4 regions of the Peribacillus sp. P4_C12 genome follow, and region 4 is predicted to be linked to each of the others. Evidence: riboswitches for the same ligand, from Rfam matches in the RefSeq annotation. Region 4 holds a riboswitch; each other region holds the start of a gene.
The links. Region 4 has a riboswitch for cobalamin ahead of metE (5-methyltetrahydropteroyltriglutamate--homocysteine S-methyltransferase). Riboswitches for the same ligand answer to the same signal wherever they lie in the genome.

Region 1 (6,179 bases), on a different contig from region 4:
TGGTTCAAAGGGAATCCAGCCAATTCCAGAAAAATAAACTTCTACCCAGGAATGAGCATTATTATTCGTTACCTTATAAACGGATTCACCCTTATAAATTGATTTTTCTCCTTCAGTATAACCCTTTACCCACCTAGCCGGTATATTGGCGGCACGTAGTAAGACGACCATTGCAGTTGAATAGTTGTCGCAATATCCAATCTGGGTCTCGAATAAAAATTGATCGACATAATCTTGATTTGCCCCCGGATACGCAACATCATCCTTTGAATAAACAAAATCTGGACCATCAAAATAATTTTCAATGGCTTTCGCTTTATCGTACCAATTTGTTTCATTAATTGTAAGCTGCGATGCCAATTCATATATTCGATTAGGTAAGCCCTCTGGAAGCTGAGTATTTTTATCCATTAAGACACCCATCGTTTCATCCGGCTCTGTGACCTTCCTTAGCTCAGCCATATCAAACCTCGGCATATCGTAGGTCATTTCATATTCCTTCAATAGAAGGCTTTCGCCGTCTTCCTTTTCGGATATGATTTTGTCCATATCCTTATAAAACTTGAACTCTTTTCCTTTTTTACCCTCGACCTTTTTTAAATAACCTGACTGCGGATGAAGAATATGAGAATACAATTCCATCATGGATACTCTCGCTGACATTTCATCTGCTTTTACTACCTCCGGAATATCGTAAGTATTTAACGAAGTCATTTCCTGGCCGTTAGAAAAAGTAAAAAAGTCTATTCCCTCTAAGGAAACCCATCCTTTTCCAGTATAGACATCTTTGTTCTCCACTTTCCAGTAATGACCTGCAGGAGCATTGTTATAAAAGACAATAGAACTATCTGGCTCTATCGATCCGCCAAGTTCCGAATCATCTTCATCATACCCCACCCTTTTGTCTGTGGAACTACTATCTTCTTTCATCACTTTATCTGAATAAGAAGTAATATACGGAACTGGATCCGGCCATTGTGGAGAGAACTTAGGGGCACCAAAACCGAAAAGGACACTTATCACAATCATACCCGTAAGGATCAAGATCCATTTCTTGATAGGAGCCCTTGAAAACCTAAGCTGCTCCTGAATGGACAGACGCATCAAGGCCAGCAGACCGAGCATTGCAAAACCAATAATGATGATTCTTATCATTGCCTTATCACCATCATAGGGAGTAAATGTATCAAGTATCGATATAAAAATCACCGTTAACATAAAAAAGAAAAAGATACTTTGCTTCACCATCACCCAGTAATGAATCAAATATGTCACAAGCCAAAGAAGCAAGAAAAATAGAAAAGTTCGAAATGGATTTGAAAGTAACTCCCATTTTCCATCGTATATATTTGATAGATTGGCTGTGAAATCAAGCAGATAGCCTTTAAACCATGAAAATTCAAATAAAGCGGTTTTCGAATGAAGAAACTGTACTGAAATCATTATATAAACACTTAAGAGGGTACAGCGGATTAGCCAATGGAAGTGGAAATAATGCAGTAGTAGGGAAAAAATCACAAACAGAACAAAAACAACAATATTCCCTGTATCCGTGAGTTTCTCAACAGGCCTTAACCATTCTGTGATCAACAACAGACCAAAGGTATACAGAAGAACATGCATCCACTTTTCCAACAAGGGGGTTGAAACATTCATTTCATCATCACCTCTCGTCTGTCGTGTTGCAGATACCCCTGTTCAAGAAAGCAAACCTTTATTCCCCGTGATACTGCTGCGGATCTTGATTTTTTTTCCTCATCTGTAAAGTCTGCTGGGTTTTTCACACAAAACAACGTTAATCCTTGATTAGCGCGGAATGCACTCAATACTTCTACCTTTTCTAATGTTAATTCCGAGACAATGAAAATCACAGCTGCGTTGGCCGGCAGAATTTCCTTCCTTATGATCCCGTTCCAAGTGGTTATCCTACTCGGTTTTTCTTTAGCAAGGCGGTAAAAAATCTTTCGTTTCTGGTTATTGCCTCCTCCAGTCGGTAAGATTTGCCTCGATCCCGTACTAGCGAAACCAATCTCTATGCCTTTTTTTAACATGACATGTACAAAGGAAGCCGTCATTACAATTGCTTCTTCGAAGAAAAGCGATTCCTGATTATCAAGCACGATAAACACATCACGGTTTTTCTGAACTTCAAATTCCTTTGTCATGATTTCACTTGTTTTAGCCGTTGCCTTCCAGTTAATCCAGGACAACTGATCACCTGGCTGATACTCTCTTACGCCAGACACTACTGAATGTTCTCGCTGTGTTTTTTTTGTCAATCCCACTTGTCCCTGATTGAATACGCGCTCAAAATCTCTGTAGGTAAGCTCATGATATGAAGGGAAAACAGTGATTTTTAAAGGTAAATTATATGTCGCTTCCTTTTCAAAGACGCCAAAAAAGTCTCCTGTCCTGAAACGGATTGTTTGAAATGTATGCTCACCCCGTGGCAAATTGTCCAAAGTATATGTCATACTGAAGGTATGCCTGAAACCCGGAAAGACAAGTGTTTTGCTTTGCATCCCCCTATTTTCCAATTCCTTCGGCAACTCTTCCTCTACCATCAAATATAAAAGAGGCAGCCTGTTTTTACGGGTAACAGTTAAAGCTATTTCTACAGAATCGCCTGCTCGGCATTCTCTTTTACTGACCTTTCTCTCAACGATAATGTTATTAATCGGATAAAAAAGTAGAATCGTAGAGTACACAGTGAACGGCAAAAATGTATAAAAAATAAACCAACTGACAAAACCGCCTTGAAACATCGCAAAAGAAAAGGAAATCGCTATAAGTAATAACAAGCCAATCACACTCATGTTTTCCTTTAAGATGCTAATCAAGTTCCGCATTAGGTCACAGCTCTCTTCACAGGCACTTGAATCGTCGCAACAATCTCGTGAATCACCATGCCAGCATCCACTCCCTCATAATTCGCTTCTGGCTTCAGGATAAGTCTGTGGGCAAACACGAACGGTACTAAATATTGCACATCATCCGGTAGAACATAATCTCTGCCCTGCAAAAGTGCATAAGCTTGGGCCGCCTTCATCAATGCAATCGATCCACGTGGACTCACCCCTAAATATACTCTCTCATGCGTACGAGATCGATTAGCCAAATTAACAATATACCGCTTTATCGTGTCATCCACTATCACTGCTTTAGCCTCTTCCTGTAAAGCTATTAATTCCTCTAAAGTAATAACAGATTCTAACTCTTCAAGTGGTGCGGCATATTGAGCTCGGTGCAAAACCTCAATTTCTTCGTCCACACCCGGATAGCCCATTTTCATTTTTAATAGAAAACGATCCAATTGCGCCTCGGGAAGTGGGTATGTTCCTTCGTACTCAATGGGATTTTGTGTTGCCATAACGAAAAAGGGTTTCTCCAATCCCCTTGTAACCCCATCAACCGTCACACTTGCCTCTTCCATTGCTTCAAGCAAGGCAGATTGTGTTTTGGGCGATGTCCGGTTTATCTCATCGGCTAAAATAATATGGCCCATGATTGGTCCTGGTCTAAAAATAAATTCTTGTTCCTTTGGATTGAAAATTGAAACACCCGTTACATCTGAAGGTAGTAAATCAGGTGTGAATTGTATACGCTTAAAGTTTGCGCCTATCGATCTTGCCAGTGCTCTGACCATGACAGTCTTACCTACACCAGGAACATCCTCCAATAAAACATGCCCCCCAGAAAGAAGTGCCACGATGCTCAGTTCTGCTATATCTCGTTTTCCAATAATCACTTTTTCAATATTCCCTAAAATCTTTTCCAGTTTTTGATTTACCTGCTTATAAATCATTCTCTACCTCCTGAAATTACCCTATTACTCTTATATAACACCTATTATATATTCTTTATACTCGATATACGTTTTACATTAACATCCAATTAAACCTTACATTGTAAGTTTACTAGATAATTCGCAAACCATAAACGAATTTCTCTAAAAATATTCATACTGCTTTAGGAAAAAGGTATGGTAAACTGTTGCTAAGTGAATATAAACCTTGCAGAAAAAGGTGCTGACTTGTCAGCTTAATAGGGAATTTGGTGTAAAACCGAAGCTGTTTCCGCAACTGTAAGTGCTAATGAAATAAGATAAATACCACTGTTTGAGGATAAAGATTCACATCGATAACCATTCATCCTGTTCAAATGGGAAGGTTCTTAGAGTAAAATGACGCACGAGCCAGGAGACCTGCCTTTTTTATCGTATTCTGCTCTTCGGAAGATAGGAGGATTGTACGGCAATCTTCCATCTTTTTCTGTTACAGATACATAGGTGATTGATGCCGACCAATGCCCTTGGTCGGCTTTTTCTTTTACTGAGAAAAGCGATACCGAGGTGATTCATCTAACTATGAAGAGGAGGAAGAGTTATGGCAAAGAAGGATTTTCGTTTTTTATGCTATCCATACATGCGCGAATCCGTGTCTACCGTCGATATGAAATACGTACCGACTCTTTGACGACACAAATTGGCTTGGCCGCCTCGCTTACAAAGGATGTTCCGGATGTATACCGAGATTTAATGGAATTGTTGCCGATGACTTATCATTTAAATGGTTCAGTCCGTGGGAAATTGGCCATTACCGACAATGATCTGAAACGTCTAAGTGCAATCTACGACCATTATGTCGTAGAAGTTAAAGAGCATATTGAGACATTCGTGCTTCCGCAAGGGTCAACCGCCGCCTGTGTTCTGCATACTTGCCGTAGTGAAGCCAAAAAGTCGGTCCGTGCTTTACACAAGGTTAGTTTAGAAAGAGAAATCCCTGAAATTCTCTTTGATTACGCCCATTTGCTTGCAAATGTTCTATTCGTGATGGCTGTCTACGTCAATAAGCAACATGGTATTGAGGAGATTGCTTTTATCAGTAAATCATACCCAACCAAACCAATGAAGAAGAAAACGGAGGAATAAATAATGAAGAGAAGCATACGATTTAGTTGGATTTCCACCTTGATACTTGCCCTTTTCCTTACCGGATGTGGAGTAACGGATGACCAGACGGCAAAGGAAAAGAAAGATACTAATAAGACAGAAGAAGTCAAAGCCTATACCGTTACCGATGATACTGGAAAGAAAATAAAATTTGATAAAGTTCCGGAAACAGTAGTTTCACTTCAACCAAGTAATACAGAAATTTTATTTAAACTAGGGCTGGGGGATAAGGTCGTTGGCGTGACCGACTTCGATAATTATCCAGAGGAAGCAAAAGATATTGAACATGTTTCCGACTCGGTGAATATCAATGCAGAGAAAATTATTTCCTTAAAACCAGATGCCGTTATTGCTTATACCATTGGTGATGAAACGACGCTGAAGCCACTTGAAGATGCTGGAATCCCAGTATTCATTATAAAATCCGCGACAAATTTTGATGATGTTTATGGAGATATTGGGCAAATCGCTGATGTCATGGGCGTTACTAAAAAAGGCGAAGAATTAGTGAAAGATATCCAAACCCAAATTACAAGTGTTGAAGAAAAAATTGAAACATTAGATGAAAAGGAAAAAACTTACTTTGAAATTAGTCCAGCTCCAGAAATCTATACAACAGGATCGGAAACCTTCCAACAAGAAATTCTAAAAACTGCAGGCATTGAAAACATCTTTGCCGACCAAAAAGGCTGGGTTAAGGTTTCAGATGAAGAAATTGTCAAACGAAACCCTAATGCTATCATTACAACTGCTACCTATGCAGATGATGCTGTTGATGAAATTAAATCCCGTAAAGGCTGGGAAGATATCAACGCTGTGAAAAATGATCAAGTCTATCTACTAGATGAAAATATTATGTCACGTCCTGGACCGAGGATTGGTGAAGCTGTAGAGCTCGCAGCAAAGACCGTTTATCCAGACTTATTTAAATAATGCGAAAGAAGGATGTTCCAAAGTTCTTGGGGCATCCTTTCCTTTTTCTGCCCTGCTTCTCTGAAGTCTCCTTCGCTACAACCACACACTCTTCAGGAGCAGCCACCCTCCATCGCTAATCCCTTATATTTCTCTTTTAAGGTCTCCCTTTGCAAATAACGAACCACCTGCTCTTCTTTCATCTTTATGCTAAAATGAATGCAATCTAATCATAAAAAATTCGAGGTAATGATCATGTATAAAAAATTCTTTATATGGGTCTTAGCAGTTGCCCTTCTTTTAGGGATTCTTAAAA
Region 2 (5,127 bases), on a different contig from region 4:
ACAAGATACTTCGAATATCCTGCCATTAATCACAATTAAGATGTAGTATATAACTTTATGGAGAGTGATATATAAATGAAAGCAAATGAAATTCTTCAAATACTGGATGACTTTGCTGAAGATTATAATTTTCCTGTATTGGATAATTATAATTTCGACTTAGCCCAGGGCAGAATATCAGTTTTTCGAGAAACAGATAACTGGCTCATTGTATTTGAAATAGTAGGTGTGAACAAAAACCAAGATATATCTAATGACCTTTATGTTTACGGTAATGTTACTGAAGAACAAGGAATCATTATAGGTCTTGATAATATTGTAACCTTAGAAAATGAAGAAGATTGGTTTGATGACGAAGATAACTTTTTAGTCAATCCATTCCATTTAAAAATGTTTGTTAATCGAGAACTTATCAATTTAAATCCTAAAGAAGAGGAGTATGCACAAATAGGACTCCAAACTCAATCATTTAATCCAACCAAACTCGTTCGTTTCTTTAGTTCTAAGTATAAAGAAAAATTTTGGCTTGCAACTCCGGATTTATTAAATGAAATTGGTGTAAACACTCACCTAAACCTGTTTTATCAAATAGATGAATGGGAACACACTGATGAAGAAAAGCCTAGTGAAAATAAGTTCTTCCAAAGTCTTGCCAAAGCTATTGAACTAAATGATACAAGTTTAGTACATTCTCACACGCCAAACACTCATTGGTCCAATTGGACGTGGAGTGATTTTGAAAACCAAGATGAGGATTAATCTTCAATACCTAATAAATCAGCACGTTAAAAAAGCCCTTTTCATAAAAGAGCTTTTTTCTTTAAATATTTTTTTAGAAAAAACAACAACGTTCTTTAACAAAGCCTTTTTTTAATATGGAAGGTCGTAAATCTATTCACATTTGGATAAGATACACGCCTTTCACACGTTTCTTTCCAACTGATTTGAATCGATAATATTCCAAGTCTTTATAATTTGAATAGATCATAAAGGTACTTTGGGTTAGACCCGTTTGGCTATGGGAAGGGAATTGGTTATCAATTATAGCAATCCATATAAGCGATTGGTTCTGGAATGACTCAAAGGAAAAGGGTTTAATCAAAGTTATGTGTATTTTCCTGAAGCACATACCGACTTTATATTTACAATTGTAGCTGAAGAATTTGGATTCATAGAGGCAGGTTTACTTATATCCACTTATTTCTTTATTATTTATAAAATTGTTACGATAGCATGGAAAAGGAGCAGTAGATTTAGGAATTTAGGGCTTAGTATCCAACCGTTTTCCCGCTATTGAACCATGAAGCCCTATGGTAGAAAGGAGAAAATATGATCAATCAGGCTTCAAGTCTACTTACTTAGAGGAGAAGCACCCTTACATCTTATTGAAGGCCTATTGGAGTTAGCGACTCCTGTTCATGCACAAGTATATTCAAGAGTTTATCAAGTTCTTGGCTCAAATGTAATGTTTTTGGTGAGGAGAATCCATGCTTRAAGGCTGTATTTATTAATTCTTTCCTCATTGTCTCTATTTTATTATGTAGTAGTTCCATACTTTCCAACGAAAACCCCCTCAAAACCTTTCCTTTATTGTAGTATATTTATTATTACATAAATTAGGATGATTTTAAATATTATAGTAAGTAAACAAATTCTGGCGGGAGCAATACAAATCTTCCTCACTATCATTCGATATATGTCGTTACTGATAACTATTTATATATAAAATTATTACTTCCATACATAACGAGCCGTTAAAAAACATCAGGACTTTAATTTGATATAGCATAAATTTGCAATAACGAATATAATTTGTATTAGGTAAACTTTTTTTGATTTTATTTTCATATAGTGAATATCTCCATTTTGAGAGAGTTGTAATCGTAAAACTGTATAATTTAGGAGAATTTAAAATTTGTTGAATTTTAAAGAGAACCTGTTTATTCTCCTTTTTACTAACTGTATTTCGTTTATTGCTAGATGGATAGGTTTAGTAGCTGGGTTTATCAAAAATTACTTAGAGATGAAACTAATAAAGTGTTAAGAAGTAACAAATGGTTTCGACAAAATAATTTTAGGATAGACAAGCTCTATTATTTACTATGAAGATGAGGGAAAATTTCATATAGTATTGGAATGGGTATATTCGTTTAAAAGCGAATATTTAAAAGGGAAGCCGGTGCAAAATCCGGCACGGTCCCGCCGCTGTAATGGTGAGTCCTATGCAAGAAAGTCACTGGATAATATCCGGGAAGACGCATGGAGATGATGAACCTAAGTCAGAAAACCTGCCCGTTCTAAAAATGCTGTTAAACCTACGGGAGATAGGGAGGTGTTAGAGTGCTAGAAGACGAATTTGTTCTTAACCTATAAGCATTTCTGACCGTTAAATCTGGTTGGAAATGCTTTTTTATATTTCGTGATTTTTCAAATAGATAAAATTCCATAATTGAAGGTGAGAAAACATGTTTTTACAACGGTCTAGTTTATTCCATTCTTTTGTTGGACTACTAGTAATTTTCACAATTTTTGTTACTGGTTGCAGCGACACAACAATAGATCAAGAAAATACATCAGATAAAGATAAACAAAAAGTTGTTACTTTTTCATGGCCTGGGGATATAGGAGACTTAAATCCACACACATATTTTCCGAATGAGTTTTTTTCCCAGGCTATGGTATATGAATCCCTTGTTTATTACGGTGAAGGCGGAGAAATTCAGCCTTGGCTTGCAGAGAGCTGGGATATATCGAAAGATGGAAAAGAATATGTATTCCATCTGAGGAAAGATGTTAAATTTTCCGATGGTTCCCTCTTTAATGCTGCAATCGTTAAGAAAAACTTTGATACCATTTTAGATAATCGCAAACAACATGAATGGGTGGAATTAATTAACCAAATCAAAAGTACTGAAYTAATAGATGAATATACATTTAAACTTATTTTGAACAACGCGTATTATCCAACTCTTCAAGAACTAACTTACATCAGACCGTTGAGATTTGTAGGAGAAGCTGCTTTCCCTGACAGTCAAAACACATTTAAGGACGGACTCAAGTCTCCGATTGGCACAGGACCGTGGGTATTGAGCGAATATAAGAAAAATGAGTTTGCAGTTTTTAAAAGGAATGAACAGTATTGGGGTACTAAACCTAAAGTAGATAAGGTGGTTGTTAAAGTCATTACTGACGGTGAGTCAAGAGTATTAGCTTTTGAGAAAAAAGAACTCGACTTTATTTTTGGAAACGGGGTCATAAGCCAAGATTCATTCCAATTTTTGAAGAATTCAGGGCAATATGAAACCAAATTGTCAGAACCTACAGCTACAAGAACGCTGCTTCTTAACTCAAATAGAGAAGCGACTAAAGATCTTAAAGTTCGGTTAGCTCTCCAACATGCTTTTAATAAACAGGCTGTTATTGATAAGATCTTTTATGGTATGGAAAAAAAGGCTGATACTTTGTTTCCACCTACTTTGCCATACACGAAAATTAATATAAAGCCATATGAATATGATGCAGAAAAAGCAAAACAGTTATTGGATGAAGCTGGATGGAAACAAGTGAAGGGGAAACCATTTAGAGAAAAAGACGGAAAAGAATTGCAATTGGAATTACTGTTTAATAGTACAGACAACATCCAAAAGTCAATCGCAGAATTTACCCAAGGTGATTTTAGAAAGCTGGGAATAGATGTTAAGTTGACTAGTCAAGAAACTAATACTTTTTGGACAACGGCATTTCAAGGTGAATTTGATTTATTATTTACATCTACTTGGGCTGTACCGTTTGATCCACATTCCTATTTAGCTTCTATGACGACAAAATCGGAAAATGGTGGTCCAGATTATAACGCTCAATTAGGGCTGCCAATAAAAAAAGAAATAGACCAGAAAATTAAGAAAGTATTATTAACTACAGACGAAGAAGAGAGAAAAATACTATATTCAGAAATATTAACGACATTGCACGAACAAGCAATATATTTACCGATATCTTATCAGTCTAATATAGCAGTGTATCAAAAAAACATTAGTGGAGTAGATTTTTTACCTCAAGAAGCTGAGGTCCCTTTAACTTCAATTGACGTTAATTGAAGTGGGGATACTTAAAAACAACTTAAGGAGTGCTACATGAGTTGGTTTATTTTTAAACGTCTCACAAGTTTAATTCCAATTTTATTAGGAATTTCTCTCATCACTTTTATCTTGCTTCACTTAATTCCTGGAGATCCGGCAGTAGCTTACTTAAGGGCGTCACATATTCCTCCTACGGATGAGACAGTGGCAGCCCTTCGAGTTGAGCTTGGATTAAACAAGCCTTTATATGTCCAGTATTTTGAGTGGCTGGGAAAAGTGTTGCAATTGGATTTAGGGATGTCTTATGTGTCCAATAACTCTGTATGGGAAGAAATTGTGGTACATTTCTTCCCAACAGTTCAATTAACATTTGCTTCGCTTATCTTTATTGTTGTTATTAGTTTACCCTTAGGAATGATTTCTGCTATTTACAAGGGGAAATTTGTTGATCAGTTTAGCAGAATACTAGCCTTTGTAAGTGTCTCTATGCCAACCTTTTGGCTTGGCTTTCTCTTGATCTATTTTTTATCAGTAAAGTTAGATTTATTTCCTGTATTGGGAAGGGGGACTTTGGCTCATCTAGTGCTTCCTTCCTTGACATTGGCTTTTGCGTATATAGGTACGTATATGCGATTGCTTCGGGCTAGTATGCTGGGAAATTTGAATGAGCCATTTGTTGTTTATGCTAGAGCGAGAGGGTTGCGCCAAAGACTAATCGTTATCAGGCATGTCTTAAAAAAGTCCTTACTACCTGTGATAACTGGACTTGGCATGAGCTTCGGTAACATGCTAAGCGGAGCGGTTATTGTTGAAACAATTTTTGCTTGGCCAGGCATGGGACAGTTATTTGTCACATCTATATTAAATCAAGATTATCCGATGATTCAGGGGTGTGTATTATTTATGGGTGTGATCTTTGTGGTCTGTAATCTTCTTGTAGATCTTACATATTCTTTCCTGGATCCTCGTATACGCTGGGAGGGAGAGAAATAAGAGTGGTGCAAAACGTGAAACGAAAGCTGATGAAACATAAGCTCATGATGATCAG
Region 3 (13,904 bases), on a different contig from region 4:
TCATGATTAGCGGAAAAAAAGATTCACCTGTTTTCATGCTTGTTCTGGCTGGTGTCGTTACATCGGCATTATTCCAGGCGTTGATTTCCTTAATTAAATTCGTCGCTGACCCGGAAGCAAAACTGCCAGCGATTACTTACTGGCTGATGGGAAGTCTTGGTACGGCAACATATAAGGACTTGTATATTGGGGGACCGATTATCCTTGTGGGCATTCTGATTCTATATTCTCTTCGTTGGAGAATAAATTTATTGACGTTGCCTGAGGATGAAGCTAAATCACTTGGTATTCCAGTAACACGTTTGAAGTGGACAGTTATTTTTGGCGCAACACTTATTACTGCTGCTTCAGTTGCGATAGGGGGTATCATTGGTTGGGTTGGGTTAATTATTCCTCACGTTGCAAGAATGCTAGTTGGTAATAACAATCAACTAGTCTTACCAGTATCTCTTTCAATCGGTGGAGCCTATTTATTGTTGATTGATAATCTGGCTCGCTCGGTAACAGCTACAGAAATTCCACTCTCAATCTTGACGGCAATTATAGGTGCACCATTTTTCGCAATATTGCTTAGAAAAACAGGAGGTGGCTGGTCATGAGAATTGAGGTGCAGGGAGGAAATTACTTTTATGCTCGGAAAAAAGAAGAAGTTCCTTACCTTTACCAAACAGACATTAACTTTTCGCTGAATGACGGAGAGATAATGGCGATACTAGGACCAAACGGTGCAGGAAAGACAACAATGTTAAAATGCATCACAGGTCTTCTGGACTGGAAAAAAGGTCAAACGCTCATTGATGGAAAGCCGCTTCCTTCGCTTTCACGCAAAACAGTCTGGAAACGGATTGGCTATGTTCCGCAGGCGCATAAAATGGTATTTGGTTTTACACTCGAAGAATTGGTCATTATGGGAAGAGCCCCATACATCAGTGCGCTTGCCCAGCCTTCCGTGAAGGACCGTGAAGCCGCTCACCTAGCCCTGGAAACTGTAGGGATTGGCCATCTTGCTGGGAAGTCCTGCAATACAGTCAGTGGTGGTGAGCTGCAACTAGCATTGATTGCACGTACGCTGGTATCAGACCCGGAAGTGCTCATTCTCGATGAACCGGAATCCCATCTTGATGTTCAAAAGCAGGTTGTGATTTTACAGACATTAAAGCGTTTGTCACAAGAAAAGAAAATCTCTTGTATCATAAACACGCATTACCCAAACCATGCGTTTTTCCTTGCTGACCATGTGTTAATGACAGCAAAACAAAAGCCGGTCGTTTACGGGGAAGTCCAGGAAGTCATGACAGAATCCCGGATGAAGGAATACTTCGGAATTGAAATGAAGAAGATTATTTATGAAGAAGATGAGAACTTTTTGATTGAAACGATGGTGCCGAAAGATTTAGGCATTCCGCGTGATCAAAGTACTTGTCGATTTACTAGTTAAAAAAAGGCAGCCACCGAGTTGCCTTTTTTTGCGCTAAATGGAATACTTTATTATTTACTGGTTTTCTGGTACTATTATGCTAGAAAAAATTAGGAGAATGATAGTGGGAAAATACAGAGTTTTATTGATGGTAGCATTGCTGGGAATTTTAATTTTGCCTGCATGCTCACAAGGGGTTTTAGAGAATATAGGTACAAAGACGGCTGCACCGATTGCGGAAGATAACATTGAAGTGGTTGCAGCAGCGGAGAATGACGCCGGGCAGAATTCGGAGGACAGATTATATCCTGAACAGATCGATACGAGAAACTGGATAAGAGCCGAGTCCACGGTTCAACTTCCAATATTGATGTATCATAGTATTTCTGAAGGTAATAACCTTCGGGTACCAAGAGAGGAATTTCAATCACAAATGAACTGGCTTCGGGAGAATGATTACTATACATTATCCCCTAGGGAAGCATTTCTTGTTTTAACGGAAAATCGGATGCCAAGTGAAAAGTGTGTCTGGCTTACTTTTGATGATGGCTATACAGATAATTACACGGAGGCTTTTCCTATATTAAAAGAATATAATATGAAAGCAACTGTTTTTATGATCGGGAAATCTATTGAAAAAAGTCATCACCTGACTGGAGAACAAATGGTGGAGATGAGCGAGAATGGGATTTCTATTGAAAGTCATACTATCAACCATCTTGAGCTTAACCGTATGACGGTAGAGCAGCAGGAAGCTGAAATGGTCCAGTCAAAGGATTTATTCGATCGTATTCTCCAACAGGACACGACAGTACTTTCATATCCTGTTGGTCGGTATAACGAGGAGAGCCTTAGGTTGTCAGAAGATGCTGGATACAAGATGGCAGTAACCACCGAAGCTGGTGGAGCTTCAAGGGACCAAGGGATGCATGCACTGCACCGAGTTCGGATTTCACCCGGATTGTCAGTCGATGGATTTGCAGCGCTGATTGAAAATGCATCACGTTATTAATTGAAGACAAGGTATTTCGGAATCAGTCTGAAAAATCATATAATAATCATTTCTTACATAGTGTATAATGAAAAGCAGTGAAAATTATATACATATGAACGATTTGGTGTCTTAATGACTTAAAAGGGAAGTTGGTGAAATACCAACGCGGTCCCGCCACTGTAAATGGGAGTTAGCGGCTGTGTACCACTGTATGTGAGATATGGGAAGGTGCCGTTGACGATGACCATTAGCCAGGAGACCTGCCAAGATTCGTACACCTGTAACCTACGCGGATGGGAAGGTGTGTGGCAGACCTTCTGAGTCCGTAATTATATTGTTGCCATACAAGCATCTTCCGTTTGACGGGAGATGCTTTTGTTTTGAAATTCGCCTCTTCACTTCAGGGTGCGTTTTCTTTAGGTGGTCGGAAATTGAATTAAAAGATTGTGAGGGATGTAAAATGAAGAAAATCTATGGTCTGATTCTAGTGATGTTACTAACTGCAGGTATGATGGTTGGTTGCAATGATACATCAAAAGAAGGAACGAAAGAAAAGCAACAAACAAATCATACTGAAAACCAAGCTTTCCCGATTACGATAAAAGATGCAACGGGTGAAAAAGTAACGATAGAAGAACAACCAAAGAAAATTGTTACATTGATACCAAGTAATACAGAAGTGGTCTTTGCACTTGGTTTGGGTAAAAAGGTTGTTGGTGTATCCGACAATGATAATTACCCGGAAGAAACGAAAGAAATTGAAAAAGTTGGCGGAATGGAAATGAACACGGAGTTAATCGTTTCCTTAAAGCCTGATCTTGTTCTTGCTCATGCATCCAGTGCCCATAATTCGAATGAGGGATTGCAGCAGCTTAAGGATGCTGGAATAGATGTCCTTGTAGTCAATGATGCACAAAGCTTTGACGAAGTGTATGAGTCTATTGATATGATTGGACAGGCAACGGGAGAACATGATAAGGCAAAAGAAATCGTTGCGAATATGAAAACGAAACTGAAGGAAATTCAGGAAAAAGCTAAATCCGTTAAGGATGAGGAAAGAAAAACCGTTCTAGTAGAGGTTTCGCCATCACCGGATATTTATACACCTGGAAAAAATACATTCATGAATGAAATGCTTAACATAATTTCAGCGAAAAATGCAGCAGCCGAATTGGACGGGTGGGCGAAAATTGATGAAGAGTCTATGATTGCTGCAAATCCGGATGTCATTATCACAACATATGGTTATTATACAAAAGATCCAGTTAGTGAAGTGACGGGCCGAAAAGGATGGGAAGATGTAGCTGCTGTTAAGGATGGTCAAGTCTTTGATGTCCATTCTGACTTAGTGACCCGTTCTGGTCCACGCTTAATAGAGGGAGTAGAGGAACTTGCCAAATCAGTCTATCCGAACCTATTTGACAACTAAGTGGGCGTTTGCTTATTTGATTGCGTTATTGTTTTTGCTTTTCGCAATGACGATTGGCATTTCCTTTGGTTCGGTGTCAGTACCGATTCCCGCGCTTATACAAATTATCGGCAAGGAATTTTTTCATTTACCAATCTCAGTTGAGCCAGATGTGATGCTGACGAATATCGTAATGAACATCCGCCTGCCACGTGTATTACTTGCAGGTTTGGTTGGGGCTTCGCTTGCGATTGCCGGGGCAGCCTTTCAGGGACTGCTCAGGAACCCGCTTGCTGACCCCTACACATTAGGGATTTCATCAGGAGCATCAGTAGGCGCTGTATTGACATTGTTTTTGAATATATCATTGCCGTTGATCGGTTTATATACCCTACCGACGTTAAGTATTATGTTTTCATTGCTTACGATTTTCTGTGTGCTAACTTTTGCGAGAAAAATGGATCGATCGATGAAAGTAGAAACAATTATTTTAACCGGAATCATTTTCAGCTCGTTTTTAAGTGCCTTCATCTCATTAATGATTGCGTTGACGGGCGAGGAATTAAGACAAATCATCGGGTGGCTGATGGGAAGCGTTTCAATGCGCGGCTGGAATTATATCGCGATTATTTTGCCGTTTTTTATCATTGGTTCGTTGATCTTGATTATGAATACCCAAGAATTGAATGCGATGACGTTTGGGGAAGATCGTGCAAAGCATTTGGGTGTGAATGTTCAGCGGAGAAAAATGTGGATTCTGATAGCTGGTTCGATATTAACTGGGGCAGCCGTTGCTGTTTCGGGAACGATTGGCTTTGTAGGATTGGTTATTCCTCATTTGGTTCGTAGGATTTGGGGGCCAGATCATAAGCATTTGTTGCCGTTATCTTTGCTCGTAGGAAGCGGGTTTTTAATTTTGGCTGACCTTGTAGCAAGGACGATCATTGCACCTTCGGAACTGCCGATTGGTGTAATTACCTCACTTATCGGGGCCCCGGCATTTGCCCTGATTTTATTAAAGAGACGGAGAGAAGGGTAGAATTCATGCTTGAAGTTAAAGGGTTAACAGGTGGATATGGCAATAAAGCTGTTTTGGACTCTGTCTCTTTTGACGTACATAAAGGGGAATTATTTGGGATTCTCGGTCCAAATGGCAGCGGGAAAACGACGCTATTAAGTATGCTTAGCGGGGTTCTCGATTATAAGGTAGGAAGCATACGAATAAGGGGAAGAGACTTGAAGGAGTATTCGGCCAAACATCTTGCACAAGTTATAGCCGTGTTGCCTCAACATTCCTCATTAGCCTTTTCTTATACGGTAAAAGAGACTGTTTCTCTTGGCCGTTATGCTCACCAAACAGGCTGGTTTCATAGTTGGACTTCTGAGGATGAGGTGATTGTCCAACGTGTGATGAAGCAAACGGGAGTCGCGGATTTTCAGGATCTTCATTTTGAACGATTATCAGGCGGTGAGAGACAGCGGGTCTTACTGGCACAAGCACTTGCCCAAGAACCGGAAATTCTTTTTTTAGATGAACCAACGAACCACTTGGATCTTTCCTATCAAAAGGAGCTTCTTGATTTAATGAGGAAAATGGCCAAGGAGCTGGAGCTAACAGTTATCTCAATCTTCCATGACTTGAATTTGGCCGGCTTGTACTGTGATCGGCTGATGTTACTTGAAAAAGGACAAATTCAAGTCATTAATGTGCCGAATGAAGTGCTCCAACAGGAACGGATTCAGGAGGTATACCGGACGACGATTGAAAAACATCCGCATCCTGCCCTTCCGAAGCCGCAAATGTTCATTGTCCCGGAAAAGCATGTCTGTGATTTCGCACCTTTGGAAATTAATGAAACCTATTTGACGGTTGGCACCGAAATAATTCAATTGAATTCACCAATTCCGCTTAGAACGATGTCTTCTGGTGTGACCGGTTCAGGAACGGGCTGGCATCAACATTTCGTGAATAGGCATGTCCATCGTGATTATAATTACGAGGATCATTTTGCTGAAATGGCTGACTTTTTAAAAACACACGGTTTTGAACCACAGGAAACGGTCGGAATGATGACAGCTGTCTTTCTCGATACGGTGGCCTTCAAGTTTTTAAGAGATGATGATTTCTCGGTTTTTATCATCGTGACGGCTGGAGTAGGGAATGCCATCGACGCCTCTTTAGCTGACCAACATTCTTGGATTTCCACTCCAGGAACCATAAATACATGGATCTTTGTAAATGGGCACATGGCAGAAGAGGCCTTTATCCACAGCATTGTCACCGCGACCGAGGCAAAAGTAAAAGCGCTTCATGATTTGCGTGTTTTGGATAAGGTGACAAATACAGTGGCGACAGGAACATCGACAGACAGTATTTTGATTGCCGCAACCCAAAGAGGGAAGGCACTTCAATATGCAGGCACCATTACTCCGCTAGGGAAGTTGATCAGTCGCGGTGTATATGATTGTACCGTAGAAGCAATAAAGAAAAATCGGAAACGGATTGAGGAACTATGATTTACCATCACCTTTTTGCTGTTACACTGGCTTTTTTCTTTGATCTATTAATAGGTGATCCACCAAATTGGCCACATCCCGTTAAATGGATAGGAACGTTGATAAGCAAGTTGGATCATTCATTCAATAGAGGCACACATAAAAAACGAAATGGCCTCTTCATGCTGGTAATTGTTTTAACACTGGTGTTATTGGCAACAGGACTAACTGTCTATTTAGCTTATCTTATCCATCCGCTTGCGGGAATTTTATGGGAAGCTGTTGTTATTTCTACGACGATTGCTCAGAAGGGATTAAAGCAGGCAGGAATGGATGTGTGTCATCCTCTGAATGAACAAGCTTTTCCTGAAGCGAGGCTAAAGCTTTCCTATATTGTCGGTCGTGATACTGCTGATCTTGATGAATCCGAAATAGTCAGAGGCACTGTAGAAACCGTAGCTGAAAATACGAGTGATGGAGTTACGGCTCCACTGTTTTGGGCAGCAATCGGCGGTGCTCCACTCGCGATGATGTACAGGGCAATTAATACCTGCGATTCAATGGTTGGTTACAAAAATGATAAATATGGACAATTTGGCTGGGCTTCAGCTAAGCTCGATGATATCGTGAACTGGATTCCTAGTCGCCTCACTGGTTTCTTGATGCTGCTAAGCTCGAAATCCAGCTATCATAGCTTGGGGGCTAGATGGAAGATTTTGTTCAATGATGCGAAAAAGCACCCAAGCCCGAATAGTGGGTGGTGTGAAGCAGGCGTTGCTGCAATTTTGGGTGTACAGCTTGGCGGCCGGAATATGTACAAAGGAGTAGTTTCTGACCGTGCCAGGATGGGCGTTCCGCTTGTTCCATTAGAAGCAATACATATTCAAAAAACGATTACTATCATGCATCGGACATCTTTTATATTTTTACTGATGCTTTGGTTAGGGGGACTTACTCTTGGCATTACCTTCTCATGGCTCTAATCCGCATTATCTTTACGAAGCGCTGGAAATCGAAATGCCTGAATCGGTTCTCGATTTTAGTGCTAATATCAACCCATTGGGTCCTCCTTTACGTATAAAGGAACGGTGGTCCGAATTCTTCGAAGGAATCTTAAATTACCCAGATCCGCATGCCGTTGAACTGACAAAATTAATTGCAAAAAAAGAAGCGCTTCCTGAGCAATCCGTTTTGGTAGGTAACGGTGGTGCGGAAATAATAATGTTGGTAGCGAACAGGTTAGCCAATAAAAAGGTCTTAATCATTCAGCCTGCATTTGCGGAATATGCAGAAGCTTGTTTAGCAGCCGAATGCGAGGTAGACTTTCATCAACTTGATGCACCTGAGTGGCAACTAGATCTCGATCGTTTGATTCCTCAATTACCTGAATATGACGCGATTTTTTTATGTACGCCTAATAATCCGACAGGGATTTCATTTAAGCAAGAAGCAGTTAGGGAATTAATCAAAGAATGCGGAAAAGCAAATTGTCTGGTTGTTTTGGATGAGGCTTTTTATGATTTTACGGAAAACGCCTTTACTTATGCTTCTTTAATTACGCAATTCCCCCATTTACTGATTCTACGATCAATGACGAAAATTTTTGCAATTCCAGGCTTGAGGTTGGGTTATTTGCTGGCGGCACCAGATATCATAAATCAGGCAAAAACCTATAAATCGCATTGGAGCGTCAATCATGTGGCATTAGAAGTCGGGAAAATCTGCCTTGCTGAAGAAGAATATATAGAAAAAACGAGAGCGTATATTCAATTGCAAAAGCAGAAACTTTTCCGGTTTTATGAAGAGCATGAGTTGATTGTCTCAAATAGCACGGTCAATTTTTATTTAGTGAAAGATGAATCCTTATCCCTTTTGCCTTTTTTATTAAAAAAGGGCATCGTACCACGTCATACGTATAATTTTCCAGGGCTAGATGGAAAGTGGCTCCGGTTCGCAGTGAAGAGTGAGTGTGATAATGCCATGCTGATGGAGGGGGTAAGACAGTGGAGAAATCTAGGCTCTGTTTTATAACCGGTGGTGTCCGGAGCGGTAAAAGCCGTTTTGCAGAAAAAAAGGCAATAGAATATGCAATCCAATTGAGTGGGAACTTGCATTACCTCGCTTGTGGCCGAGTCAGTGATGCTGAAATGGAAGAACGCATCCGCCGGCACCAAAGGGATCGCAAAAGTAGTCCAATTGCTTGGAGGACCTGGGAGTACTCGACGAATATTACACGGATTGGTTCAGACCTAAATCAAGATTCAATAATCCTACTCGATTGCCTGACAACCCTACTTGATAATGAATTATTCGGTCCCAATATACCGCTTGAAAAGGAGTTTTTACATAGTGTTTTCACAAAAATAATCAGCGGAATTAATGAGATAAGAAAACAAGCCAGCTGTTTGATAATCGTAAGCAACGAAGTGGTACAGGAGCCGATTTTTCAAAATGAGTTCCTCCATATATACGGAAAAATACTTGGCCTGCTTCATCAAGCAGTCGTCGAACAGGCAGATGAGGCTTATCTTGTTGAATCAGGGATTCCGTTATTGATGAAAGGGTGCATGCAGGAATGAACGGATGGATTGGATTCTTGATTAACCTGCAGTTCTTTACCGTGTTCCCAATAAAGAAGCAGCTACCGATGGATAAGAAATATATCCACCGTGCGATTCAAACCTTTCCTTTAGTCGGGCTTTTCCTAGGCTTGATATTGGGAGGTGTTTTATACGCGTTAGTAGAGTGGACCCCATTGTCATCCCTTTCGATTGCGTTTGTGGTTTGGTTTTTAACGATGGCATTAACAGGCGGTTTGCACCTAGATGGTTGGATTGATGCAAGTGATGCCTTCTTTTCCTATCAGGATAAAGAGAGGCGTTTAGAAATCATGAAGGATTCCAGGACAGGCGCATTCGGTGTCATCTCCGTCATCGTCCTTTTGGCCGCCCGGTTTATATTTATTTATGAAATCGTCGATAGAGTCAATGCGTGGACATACTTTTTAATTATTAGTCTTCCACTTTTAAGTAAATGTGTGATGGGCTATTTACTTAGCCGGATGCCCTTGGCAAAAAAAGAGGGACTTGGTGCTTTCTTTCAAAGTGCAGTAAGGAAAAACAGTTTATATATTTATTGGTTGTATTTTATTGTGAGTTTTGCGGTTGCATGGAGCTTCGATTTCAAGCTGGTCACTTTATTTTTTATCATGTGTCTGGCTTCTCTACTCTTCCTATTGTATATAAAGCGGAAAATCGTTAGTTGGTTCGGCGGGATAACGGGGGATGTATTGGGTGCATCCGTGGAAGGAGTTGAGCTCTGGTTATGGCTGATTCTGTGGCTATTACACTACTTCGCCATGGGCTGACAGAAGCAAATGAGCGAAGATCCTATTTAGGCTGGACAGATTCTCCATTAAGTCTGAAAGGAGAAAAGGAAATTCTAGACTTAAGGGGCTCTTACCCACAGTATGAAAAGATTCACACGAGTGATTTGCCTCGTTGTATTGAAACCGCAAGACTGTTGTTTCCAGATGTTGTTCCGATAAAACACCCTGCGTTCCGTGAAATGAACTTCGGCAGTTGGGAAGGGCGAACTTATGAAGAGTTGAAGACTGATGGCGATTATCAAAAATGGCTAGAGCGTCCTATGGAGGCAATGGTGCCTGGTGGTGAAAGCTATCCGGCATTTTCCAAACGTATTCAAAATGGCTGGAGCCAATTGATTTCCGGTGAGGAAAGCCAATATGTATTAATGACTCATGGGGGTGTAGTACGTGAATTACTTGTCCGCTATGCACCGATGGAAAAGTCTTTTTTTGATTGGGGAATTTCCCACGGTATGGGATATGAGCTGATTTGGGAGGACCGGAACAGCTTAAGGAGGGGTGAACGTTGCACTTTGTTACAGGTGGCGCCTATAATGGGAAAACAAAATGGGTAAAGCACTTTTATGGGTTGGAAAGTGAGACTCTTTGGCTATCCGGTTATCAAAAAGAACAGCCAACTATGACGGATTTTCAAGGTAATACAGTGGTATTGCATGGCTTGGATGCATGGATCCAACAAGATGCAGAAAAGATGAATGCAGAGTCGATTCGAAAACGGTGGAAGGAAATCATGGCTGACTGGCGAATATGGGAGAAGGAAAAGGATGATCACAACTGTATTGTAATCGGATCAGATATTTCCAAAGGAATTGTTCCGATGGAGGCACAAGATCGCAAATGGCGCGATGCCTGCGGCTGGGTTTTTCAAGATGTCGCCTCCTTATCAAACCGTGTGGATGTCATTTGGTACGGTATCAATCAGCAAATAAAATAGAGGAGGAAATAGAGATGAAAATTTATACACGTACTGGGGATAAGGGACAAACTAGCGTAATCGGAGGACGTCTGGACAAGGATGACATCCGTGTCGAATCTTACGGAACAGTGGATGAAGTGAACAGCTATATCGGCCTTGCAGTAACTGAATTGGACTCAGCAATTTTTGCAGACGTACTAACGGACTTGGAAAAAATTCAGCATGAGTTATTTGACTGTGGCGGTGATTTGGCGACAGTTTCTGAGAAAGCCCCGCAGAAGCTAACGGATGAGGCAATTACCTATTTGGAAGAACGAATTGACGCCTTTATCGTCGAAGCACCGGAATTAGAAAAGTTTATCCTTCCAGGAGGCTCAAAAGCGTCTGCAACCATTCATATTGCCCGGACGGTTACACGCAGGGCGGAGCGGTTGGTTGTTTCTTTGATTAAGTCGGGTGCGGCAGTTTCACCACTATCTCTTCAATATTTAAATCGTTTGTCTGATTACTTCTTTGCTGTAGCACGCGTGATTAACTTCCGCCTTGGCGTGAAAGATGTGGAATATATCCGCAGCGCAAATGTATTCCGTGGAGGAAAAAGAAAGGAAAAAGAGTAAACATGAACGTAAGAAAAATTAGTACAATTGCTATTTTTATTGCTTTATCGGCGGTTGGGGCAATGATTAAAGTCCCTTCCCCAATAGGCAGTATGGCTTTAGACAGTTTTCCGGCCCTTTTGGCGGCTGTCATACTTGGTCCGGTGTCCGGAGCTATAGTAGCTGGACTTGGTCATATTATTTCAGCTTTCATCGGTGGCATGACACTAGGCCCTTTCCATTTTTTGATCATGGTAGAAATGGCGGTCCTCGTTTGGATGTTTGGTGTTTTATATGTACACGGAAAGAAAATAGGCGCATTTTTCCTCTTCTTTATCGGTAATGCCTTCATCTTAGCTCTACCTTTCGTATTTCTGGTTAGCCTTGAATTTTACACGATGCTAGTTCCGGGGTTAACAGGGGCTACAGCAATAAATATAGTGTTGGCGGCCCTTTTACTTCCACGTCTAGAACCAGTTTTGAAAAAAGTGATTTTTAAAGATGGAATCGTAGAATGAATGATTCATTGATCTTACCGTTTACGGAGTCACAATCATTAGTCGTTTCTTGTGATAATAGTGGCGGAATTGGGTTGAAGGAAAAAGATCTCGTTCAAGTCCCATACGAAGTCGTTGGATATTTTTCGTTCCGGGTTGCCGTTATGGAGTGCCTGGCTGCTGGCGGAAGTCCAATGACCGTTGTCCTTCATAATTTCTGCGGCGATGAAGCCTGGGAGGCCTTGAAAATAGGCGTCATGAAGGGAATGGATGAAATCGGTCTGGATCTCTCTATTACAGGTAGCACCGAAAGTAACATGCCGCTTCTTCAATCCGCACTTGGTCTTATGGTGATTGGAAAACGCAGGAATGAACGTGTAATGAAGCCAATTCTTCAACGGAAAATGGCCCTTATTGGCATGCCACTTGTTGGTGAAGAAGTTATGAAACAACAAGAGTGGATCGCGCCGTTATCTTTATATAAAAGCCTTTGTGAGCTGGAAGAAGCTCAGGTACTTCCTGTTGGCTCAAAAGGGATAGCAAATGAATGGAAGCATCTGGACCCAAGTGGGGAAGGTGTTTCTGCACATATAAGAAGTAAAGTGGATATCGAAAAATCATCAGGACCGTCTACTTGCTTTCTTATTGCTTATCCTGAACATCTGGAGGATGAAATCAAGCTCCAATCCGGTTCTTTTTTTATGGGTGAATGATTATTTTATGAATTAAGTAGGTATCGAGTTTAGTTCATTATGAACTGGTTCCTCGTTCTATTGGTCTCTTTTGTAGTTGCATTCTGTACATTAGGCTATACTAGAGGTTTTAATAATGAAGAACTTAACCAATTTATGTCTGCTTGCCTTGCTCCAACTGCATCCATTATCTTGATTATCGGAGCTGGTGACGCATTTAAAAATGTATTAATCACAAGTGGAGTAGGGGAAGCTATTGCAAGTTAGCCACATCCTTTGACATTTCATCAATTCTCTTTGGCTGGTTAGTGGCAGCTATGATTCGTATAGCAACGGGTTCAGCAACCGTCGCAATGACGACAGCTGTAAGTATTGTGCTACCAATTATTTCATCGGTACCGGGTGTTAATATTGAATTACTGGTACTTGCAATCGGTTCAGGCTCATTAATTCTTTCCCACGTGAATGATGCTGGATTTTGGATGATTAAAGAATTCTTTAATTTAACAGTCGCACAAACGTTTAAATCTGGGACGGTTATGGAAACGATAATTTCAGTCGTTTCACTTATCCTAATCTTACTATTGAATTCAATTGTTTAAGAGAAAGGAGCACGATGTAAAAATATGAAACATTCAGGTTATATGATGGGGATCGATATTGGTACGACGAGCACGAAAGTTGTACTTTTTTCAAAGAAGGGCGAGGTCGTCCATTCATGTTCTAAAGGATATCCGCTTCACAGTCCAACTCCGTCTGTTGCGGAACAAGATCCAGAAGAAATCTATAAAGCGGTTATTATTGCAATCGGTGAAGTGATGATTGCAAGCGGAATTGAAAAGGATGAACTAAGTTTTATTTCGTTTAGTTCAGCGATGCATAGTTTGATTGCCATGGGTAAAGACGGTAAGCCGCTCACAAATAGTATTACGTGGGCAGATAACCGAAGTGTCGCCTATGCAGAGCAATTGAAGGCATCGGATCAGGGGACACAATTGTATCACAGAACGGGAACACCCATTCACCCTATGTCCCCAATCACGAAAGTTATGTGGCTTAGAAAAGAGCATCCAGAAATCTTTAACAAAACGGATAAATTTTTAGGGATTAAAGAATATATTATCTATAAATTTTTCAAAGAGTTTGTAATGGATTATTCACTTGCATCTGCAACAGGTATGTTCAACTTGAAAAACTTGGCGTGGGATCAAGAGGCATTGACTATTGCTGGAATTGAATCGGACAAGCTTCCTAAGCTTGTGCCAACGACCCATATCCTTTCTGGATTGAGCCAGGAATTAGCTGCAAAAATGAACATTGATGCTAGTACTCCATTTGTTATAGGTGCAAGTGATGGGGTGCTTGCCAACTTAGGCCAAAATGCTATCAAGCCGGGTGTGCTTGCGGTAACAATAGGAACAAGCGGTGCAGTGCGAACCGTCAGTGACCATCCGCTTACTGATCCGAAAGGGCGGACGTTCTGTTATGCCCTCACTGAGA
Region 4 (7,805 bases):
CACTTTCACGGACTGTCATCGGCTCGATGAAATGCACATCGCCATAGATAACAGGGGGTTTTACGCAGCGAGAACCGTAAGATTGCACCCATCCCTTTTCAAGGAAAACGAATCCACCTAGCTTATGACCGAAAAATTCAACCATATCTGTTCGTTCAAACTCTCCGTGAACAAGAACATCCAAGCCGATTTCTTCCTGGATATCGATCCATCTGCTGATTTCTTCGTTAACAAATGTTTCATATCGTGCAGCAGTCCATTCCCCTCGTTTGAATTTTCCGCGGGCTTGTTTTACTTCAGCCGTCTGCGGAAAGCTTCCGATTGTTGTTGATGGAAGGAAAGGCAGTTTGAAAAATTCCTGTTGTTTTTGATAACGCTCTTTAAATGGCAGCTGACGGCCGGCTGTTTGACTCTTCGCCTGTTCGACACCAGTTTGGACGTCTTTATGATTTCGCGCATTTGAACTTGCTAACGTTTGAAGTGCTAATTTGTTAGCGGCTACTTTTTCAGCAATTGCTTCGGCACCTTGATTACTACCTTTAACTAGTAGAGTGATTTCTTCAAGCTTCTCATCAGCAAAAGCAAGGGCCTGTTGCACATCTTTAGTAAGAGCCGTCTCATTACGAACCGTTACTGGTACATGAAGCAGGGAGCAAGAGGGTTGAAGCCAAATTTGGTCTTCGGCTACGGTTTTTGTGATGGTCTTGATCAACTGATTCTTTTTCGATAAATCGGAAAGCCATATGTTTTTCCCATCAATCACACCTGCACCGAGCACTTTGTCTTTCGGGAAGCCGAATTCTTGGAGATTACTAAGATTTTTCCCTTTATCATGGACAAAATCAAGACCGATCCCTTGAACGTGTAATTCAATCACCTCTTGGTAGTGCTCTACCGCATCAAAGTATGTTTGTAGCATGATGTTCAAGTTTGGAGCTGCTTCATTCAATTTTTCATATAAGTAAGTAACAGTTTGCATATCATCTTTAGAAATGGAAGAAACAAGGGAGGGTTCATCCATTTGCACCCACTTCACGCCTTCTTGTTCTAGCTCTTGCAGAATTTGTGTGTATAAAGGCAGGAGACTAAGGACGATTCCAGGTACATCTTGTTTATTGTAGCCTTTAGAAAGAGTAATAAAAGTATAAGGTCCGACTAACACGGGCTTAGCTTCAATTCCTAGTTTTTCTTTGGCTTCGCGATAAGAAGCAAGTGGTTTATTTTCTGTCAAAATCAGCTGTGACTGTTTTAATTCGGGAACGATATAGTGATAATTTGTATTGAACCATTTCGTCATTTCAGAAGCAACTTCATCCTTGTTTCCGCGAGCCATAGAATAATATACAGAAAGGGGAACGGTGCCGCCTTTATAGGCTGAATAACGCTCAGGAACAAGACCGAACATTACAGACATATCGAGCATTTGATCATATAAAGTAAAGTCATTGACAGGAATAATATCAATACGTTGGTCCTTTTGCTTTTGTAAGTTGCCTAAACGGATGGCTTCTAGCTGTGCCGTAAACTCCGATTCATCGATTTTTCCGGACCAGTAAGCTTCTAATGTGCGTTTCCATTCACGATCTTCCCCAATTCGAGGGTACCCTAAACTACTACTTTTCAATATTCCCATCCTCCTACATTCTTTTTTCTTTAAATAAAATAACAACAAAAAAAGCACCCCTAACCGTCAAAAGAGAAAGTTAGAAATGRTTAAAATAAAGGGGTATACAAAAACCCCTTAAAATTATAAGGTCCCTAACACTTCCCTATTCTCCGTAGGTTAAAACAGTGTTGTCGAAACAGGCAGGTCTCCTGACTTTAGGAATCTTATTAGCGGCAGGCCTTCCCAATCCGAAAATCAGTGGCATATTGCATAGCGCTAACATTCCTATTACAGTGGCGGGACCGTGCCGGAATTTCACCGGACTTCCCTTTTAATCCTAAAAAAATTAGGAACCTATTTCCACATATGAAATTTCACAAACCCGCTGTAAATTAAACTGCAGGCAACAAATATTTATAAAATAAAAACTATTATAAAAATTTAGACAAGCTTATCATATCCCGACTAAAATGGTCAATAAGGAAAAAAGTCTCGGGAAATGGGGTCTGACCCCGCCCTATATCGACAAAACTATTMGTGCATCTAGGTTTGTTTAAGGATGTGAATGTTGGGAAATGGGGTCTGACCCCTAAATAAAGAATATATTGTTTGGACGGGGAGTATGTATAGGGGGAGTGGGTTGTTTTGAAATGAGGCGTGGGGGATGACTTTTTACATCTTGATTGCAGGGATTATTTTTTGCATGGTGATGAGCATTCGAACGTTATTTCTTGTTGAGTCGGGAGGAAAAAAGTTTTCTCTAGAGGATATGCTGTGGCTCGGCAATTTATATGCGACGATATTAGTAGGTTTTGCACTGATTTATTTATTATACGAGCTTCAGAATCATTCGGTGATTCTTGATATGGGCAATCGTTTGGACGGCAGTTTTTACGAGCAACTGAAGACTTCTTTTTATTTTAGTGCAATGACAATGTTTTCAGTAGGGTATGGAGATATAGCCCCGATAGGCATGGGCAGGATGATTGCGACAATCCAGGCGTTCATTGGATACACTCTCCCGGCAGCGTTTGTGATCCGGACAGTGATTGACTTAGAGCAGAAGGAAAGGAAGAATAAATGAAAGTTGTGTTTCTTTCAATTATTGGGTACGCTTACCATAATGAAAGAAATGGAGGGGTAAGAATGACTGTTAAAATTGGAGAAAAAGCACCGGATTTTCAACTTCCTGCAAACAACGGTGAAAAAGTTTCCCTATCGGATTTTAAGGGCAAACACGTTGTTTTATATTTTTATCCGAAAGACATGACGCCTGGTTGCACAACGGAGGCCTGTGATTTCCGTGACCACAATGAGCAGTTTGAGGAATTGAATGCTGTTATCATAGGGATTAGTCCAGATCCGGCGGCGCGTCATGAAAAATTTATTGAAAAATATGGGTTACCTTTTCTGCTACTAGCTGACGAAAATCAAGAAGCTGCTGAATTATATGATGTATGGAAATTAAAAAAGAACTTCGGCAAGGAATATATGGGCATTGAACGTTCAACTTTTCTGATTGATAAGGAAGGAACGATAGTTAAAGAATGGCGTAAGGTAAAAGTCAAAGGCCATGTCGAAGAAGCGCTTGAAACTCTTCGTGATCTAGAAAAATAAGGTACAGCCAGATGAAGGATAAGCGAATAACCAAGCTTGCTGAAAGGCTGATTCATCATTCCGTACAATTACAGCCAAAAGAGAGAATCTTGATACGGGGTCATATCAACATGAAACCGCTATTGAAAGAGCTGATTGATGAAACATACAGAATCGGTGCATATCCATATGTCGAACTGGAAGACGATGAAATAAGCCGACACTTGTTAAAAGGGAATGAGAAGGAACAACTTGATACCTTATCACAATGGACTTTGAGGAAATATACTGATATTGATGCGATAATAATCATCTCCAGTGAAGAAAACGATGCTGAATTGGCAGATGTTCCTGCAGAGAGGCATCGTCTTCATGGGGAAGCGATGAAGTCGTCGACTCTTTTCTATGTAAACAACCGGCGTTGGGTTTTACTTAATTACCCGAACGTCAGATTAGCACAAAAAGCAGGTATGAGCTTTAGAAGGTACGAAGACTTTCTATTAAACGTGTGCACAATGGATTACGGGAAAATGGAAGTGGCACTGAAACCGCTTAAGCAATTAATGGAGCGTACTGAAAAAGTCCGGATTGTTTCACCTGGGACAAATCTCACCTTTTCCATTAAAGGAATGCCGGCTGTCATATGCGCTGGGAAAAACAATCTACCTGACGGGGAAGTGTTCACGGCACCCGTAAAAGAGAGTGTTCATGGTAGGGTAGCTTTCAACACACCTTCAACATATCAAGGAATCACCTTTCGTGACATAGTTTTAACCATACAAAAGGGGAAAATCACGAAAGCAGTTTCTAATCAAAATTCTAAAATGAACGAGATTCTCGATGTAGATGAAGGGTCCCGTTTTATTGGGGAATTCGCGCTTGGAATCAATCCATACATTATGGAGCCAATGGACGATATTTTGTTTGATGAGAAAATATGTGGCAGTCTGCATCTAACTCCTGGCCAAGCCTATCAAGAGGCTGATAATGGTAACCGTTCTTCTACACATTGGGATATGGTTTTGATCCAGCGTCCTGAATATGGCGGTGGTGATATCTACTTTGATGACATTCTGATCCGAAGGGATGGCATTTTTATGTTGCCGGAACTAAGTGCTTTAAATCCAAATTTATTAAAATAAAGCCTTTTTTATCAGGGGTAAGGCTTTTGTCCAACTCAAAAAGAGGACACCTGAATATGCTTTATTAAGGGAATACCTCCTCAGAGAAAGTTGCACGGGACATACAGAGCCCGTGTTTTTTTATGTTAATTAAAAGGTGAGATAAACATGTTAGTACTTTCAACAATTATTCCAAACGAAGACATCCAAAAGCAGATGGAGGATACCTTTCCTGCTTTGAATTTCATTTAACAATAGGATTGGGGGGATGAACCACTTCGTGAAGCAAAAATCTTAATTACATACGGCGAAGATTTAACAGATGAGACAATTGAGAAAGCACCGAATTTAAAGTGGGTTATGGTTATGCGTGCAGGTATGGAATTAATAAAGCCATTGAGAAGCGCGGGATTTTGGTAGTGCACGATTGGGATGCTTTTACAGTACGAAAAGAAATTGAAACAGCTTATCAAGAATGAAGCAGACGAGCTGTGGGATTGAAAGATAGAAGTAGGAGAATTGAATGGGAAATCGATACTCATTCTTGGTGCTGGTGCAATTGGCGGAGAGGTAGCGCGTCTTGGGAAAGCCTTTAGGATGACCACAATTGGGGTCAATCGTAGCGGAGCAGCACATTGATCGTCTTTATTTTGAGTTAGTTGATGTATTACCGGAAGCAGATTACATCGTATCTGTTCTGCCAAGTACGATTGAAACACAGAATCTGTAGCAAAAAGAACACTTTAAAGCTATGAAAGGTTCTGCTGTCTTCGTGAATATTGGACGAGGTGATCTGGTTAAAGAGGAAGTGTTGATAGAGGTTTTACAAAACAGGGAAATTGCTCATGCCATTTTAGATGTATTCGATCCAGAACCTTTAGAAAAGGGACACCCGTTTTGGCGTATGGAAAATGTAATGGTCACACCGCATCTTTCGAGTAAAAGCAGTGAATATTTACCTAGAACCTTTTCAATTTTCGAAAAAACATGCATGAATTCCTGGATAGATGGAAAAGACTTTATCAACGTCATTGATCTATTAAAAGGATACTAGGCACAATTAGAAAATGGGAAAGATTTAAAGGGTTAATGAATAAACTAAAAATGAATCGATAAACAGATGAAATATTGACAAAATCAACGTATAAAAGGTACACTATTTATAAATATTATAATTTAATAATTCATACTTAATGAGAAAAAGAGGTGGATGGCGGTGTCTGAAGTTCAGTTAAAAGAAGCGTTGGATTCCCTTAAAGATACCGGTGTAAGAATAACTCCTCAACGCCATGCGATACTTGAATATTTGATAAGCTCTATGTCTCACCCTACCGCAGATGATATATATAAAGCGCTAGAAGGTAAGTTTCCCAATATGAGTGTGGCTACGGTTTATAACAACTTGCGTGTGTTCCGCGAAGTAGGATTGGTTAAAGAACTTACCTATGGTGATTCTTCAGCAAGATTTGATTTTGTAACGACGAATCATTATCATGTAATCTGCCAAACCTGCGGAAAAATTGTAGATTTTGATTACCCGGCATTGGACGAAGTCGAACATTTTGCAGCACAGGTCACCGGTTTCAATGTTAGTCACCATCGGATGGAAATCTATGGAGACTGTACAGAGTGCTCAAAAAAAGAAGCACATTAAAAAAAGTTCCGCCACTTGGTTGGAACTTTTTTTTTGTTGCAAAAAAATGATACAATTAATCTTGGACCATTTGCCTGGGAGAAATAAGCTCTCTTAAGGGGTTATTTAGTCTTGCAGGCTTTTGCGATTATATTTTTCGTTAAATTCTTCGCCTTCTAACTTTTTATCAAGGGTCAATGGTTCTTCACAATGCATGCAAATATCCACACGCCCTAATATTTTTGTAGGTTTACTACAGTTAGGACATACAACCTGGATCGATTTTGTAGAAAGCATTCCAATCCAAAAATAAACGCCGGTACTTGCAATTATGAATAAAAGACCTAGACCCATAAAAAGTGTCATAACAATAGGGTGTGTTTTAAAGAAAAGTCCGAGATACATCACAATAAAGCCGATGAAAATCAAACTTAAAGCAAATGTACGGATTTTATTGATTTTGCTAGAATATTTAGCCATGGATTGTCCCTCCTAAAATATAACTTTAACTATAACATAAACTACGGATGGAACAAAAAAGAAATAAAGGATACATATTACTTTTGAATATGTTGTTTTTGTAAATATCATCTAGGTGAAATACAGGATTTTGAAGAGTTTTGTCGAATGTAAAAAAAAAAAAGGTTTTGGAGGAATTTATAATGGAAGATATCCTTCGCCCGATTTATCAAGAGCGAGCAAGTTTAAAATCTACACTTGGAATCTTGTTAATAGAAAAAAGAGAAAATAACAGCCCGATTACCGATACATTTGACTACATTCTTTTTGTTATTGTAGATGAAGCAGAAGAGTCAGTGTTTTTAAAACACTACACATACCAGGACAAAAAGGCAGCTTTACATATCGTAAAGGAAGAACAACTAAAAGAATGGCTTCTATTAGGTACAAACCGAAAAGTAGTTGACTGGATTTATAACGGAAAGGTCCTTTTTGACCGAAATGAATATTTGGATCATTTGAAAACCGAAATTCGAGAGTTCCCTTTTTATGGAAGGAAATTGAAGATAGGGATGGAGTTTGCGAAGTTAATTCGCAGATATATGGATGGAAAAGGCTTCTTTGAAAAAGGTCATTATCTTGATGCATATAACCATATTGTTCATTCCCTGCATCACTTAGCTCGTTTAGAAGTAATAGAACAAGGTTTTTATCCAGAAGTTACAGTCTGGAACCAAGTGAAACATATGGAACCTGAAATCTATAAGTTGTATAAAGAATTGATTAGTAGTGAGGAAACGCTTGAAAAAAGATTGGAACTTCTTTTCCTTGCGAGTGAATTTCTTATTTACTCTAGGACGAATACGGGTTCACAGCATTTAGCTGAAATAATGAGTACAAAAGAAGATCCTTGGACAATTGCAGAGTTAATGGATCATCCGGAACTTAAGTTTTATTCAGTAGATCTAGGTGTTCTGTTAGAATACTTAATAGAGAAGAAAGTAATAGATGTCATCAAAGTGGAAACAAAAGGACAAGACGTTTATCATCGATTTTATAGAGTATAAAAAAATATTTCAAAAAAATCATTTTTAGTGTTGACCAATAATAATCTAGGTGTTATATTAATACATGTCGCTGCGGGACATCAGCTTTCGCAGCTTCAACAAAACAAAAAACATCAAAAAAACATGTTGACAAAACAGTCGACAACATGATAAGATGTAAAAGTCGCTTACGAAGTAAACGACAACGAAATTGCTCTTTGAAAACTGAACAAAACAAAGCGCCAACGTTAATTTTTTAAGTGAGCACACACTATCAAAAAGCAAAATGAGCAAGTCAAACATTTCTTCGGAGAGTTTGATCCTGGCTCAGGACGAACGCTGGC

Region 1: it holds a riboswitch for cobalamin, as region 4 does, so the genes downstream of both, AC1DUW_RS10555 (hypothetical protein) here and metE (5-methyltetrahydropteroyltriglutamate--homocysteine S-methyltransferase) in region 4, are expected to answer to the same signal.
Region 2: it holds a riboswitch for cobalamin, as region 4 does, so the genes downstream of both, nikA (nickel ABC transporter substrate-binding protein) here and metE (5-methyltetrahydropteroyltriglutamate--homocysteine S-methyltransferase) in region 4, are expected to answer to the same signal.
Region 3: it holds a riboswitch for cobalamin, as region 4 does, so the genes downstream of both, AC1DUW_RS00190 (ABC transporter substrate-binding protein) here and metE (5-methyltetrahydropteroyltriglutamate--homocysteine S-methyltransferase) in region 4, are expected to answer to the same signal.

Annotation. Positions count from the first base shown of each region.
Region 1 is NZ_JBFUIB010000051.1:4,236-10,414, forward strand. Features, by position in the region: gene AC1DUW_RS10540 (DUF4129 domain-containing transglutaminase family protein) at 1-1,656, opposite strand, end outside; gene AC1DUW_RS10545 (DUF58 domain-containing protein) at 1,653-2,849, opposite strand; gene AC1DUW_RS10550 (AAA family ATPase) at 2,849-3,805, opposite strand; cobalamin riboswitch at 4,007-4,226, shown strand; partial or broken gene AC1DUW_RS10555 (hypothetical protein) at 4,386-4,930, shown strand; gene AC1DUW_RS10560 (ABC transporter substrate-binding protein) at 4,934-5,884, shown strand.
Region 2 is NZ_JBFUIB010000233.1:555-5,681, reverse strand. Features, by position in the region: gene AC1DUW_RS19745 (DUF7003 family protein) at 76-759, shown strand; partial or broken gene AC1DUW_RS19740 (FtsW/RodA/SpoVE family cell cycle protein) at 1,094-1,297, shown strand; gene AC1DUW_RS19735 (aspartyl-phosphate phosphatase Spo0E family protein) at 1,383-1,553, opposite strand; cobalamin riboswitch at 2,122-2,310, shown strand; gene nikA (nickel ABC transporter substrate-binding protein) at 2,466-4,097, shown strand; gene nikB (nickel ABC transporter permease) at 4,134-5,072, shown strand; partial or broken gene AC1DUW_RS19720 (ABC transporter permease) at 5,075-5,127, shown strand, end outside.
Region 3 is NZ_JBFUIB010000001.1:36,649-50,552, forward strand. Features, by position in the region: gene AC1DUW_RS00175 (FecCD family ABC transporter permease) at 1-599, shown strand, start outside; gene AC1DUW_RS00180 (ABC transporter ATP-binding protein) at 596-1,438, shown strand; gene AC1DUW_RS00185 (polysaccharide deacetylase family protein) at 1,566-2,429, shown strand; cobalamin riboswitch at 2,517-2,693, shown strand; gene AC1DUW_RS00190 (ABC transporter substrate-binding protein) at 2,872-3,840, shown strand; gene AC1DUW_RS00195 (FecCD family ABC transporter permease) at 3,803-4,858, shown strand; gene AC1DUW_RS00200 (heme ABC transporter ATP-binding protein) at 4,864-6,336, shown strand; gene cbiB (adenosylcobinamide-phosphate synthase CbiB) at 6,333-7,298, shown strand; gene cobD (threonine-phosphate decarboxylase CobD) at 7,273-8,346, shown strand; gene AC1DUW_RS00215 (bifunctional adenosylcobinamide kinase/adenosylcobinamide-phosphate guanylyltransferase) at 8,319-8,894, shown strand; gene cobS (adenosylcobinamide-GDP ribazoletransferase) at 8,891-9,682, shown strand; gene AC1DUW_RS00225 (histidine phosphatase family protein) at 9,640-10,257, shown strand; gene AC1DUW_RS00230 (bifunctional adenosylcobinamide kinase/adenosylcobinamide-phosphate guanylyltransferase) at 10,209-10,637, shown strand; gene AC1DUW_RS00235 (cob(I)yrinic acid a,c-diamide adenosyltransferase) at 10,652-11,236, shown strand; gene AC1DUW_RS00240 (ECF transporter S component) at 11,239-11,733, shown strand; gene AC1DUW_RS00245 (ATP-binding protein) at 11,730-12,425, shown strand; partial or broken gene AC1DUW_RS00250 (GntT/GntP/DsdX family permease) at 12,459-13,006, shown strand; gene gntK (gluconokinase) at 13,031-13,904, shown strand, end outside.
Region 4 is NZ_JBFUIB010000134.1:32-7,836, reverse strand. Features, by position in the region: gene metE (5-methyltetrahydropteroyltriglutamate--homocysteine S-methyltransferase) at 1-1,633, opposite strand, end outside; cobalamin riboswitch at 1,789-1,979, opposite strand; gene AC1DUW_RS15920 (potassium channel family protein) at 2,271-2,690, shown strand; gene bcp (thioredoxin-dependent thiol peroxidase) at 2,753-3,223, shown strand; gene AC1DUW_RS15910 (aminopeptidase) at 3,235-4,344, shown strand; gene AC1DUW_RS15905 (NAD(P)-dependent oxidoreductase) at 4,843-4,962, shown strand; gene AC1DUW_RS15900 (hypothetical protein) at 4,931-5,053, shown strand; gene AC1DUW_RS15895 (NAD(P)-dependent oxidoreductase) at 5,096-5,377, shown strand; gene perR (peroxide-responsive transcriptional repressor PerR) at 5,534-5,977, shown strand; gene AC1DUW_RS15885 (YgzB family protein) at 6,083-6,436, opposite strand; gene AC1DUW_RS15880 (nucleotidyltransferase-like protein) at 6,619-7,482, shown strand; partial or broken rRNA gene AC1DUW_RS15875 (16S ribosomal RNA) at 7,766-7,805, shown strand, end outside.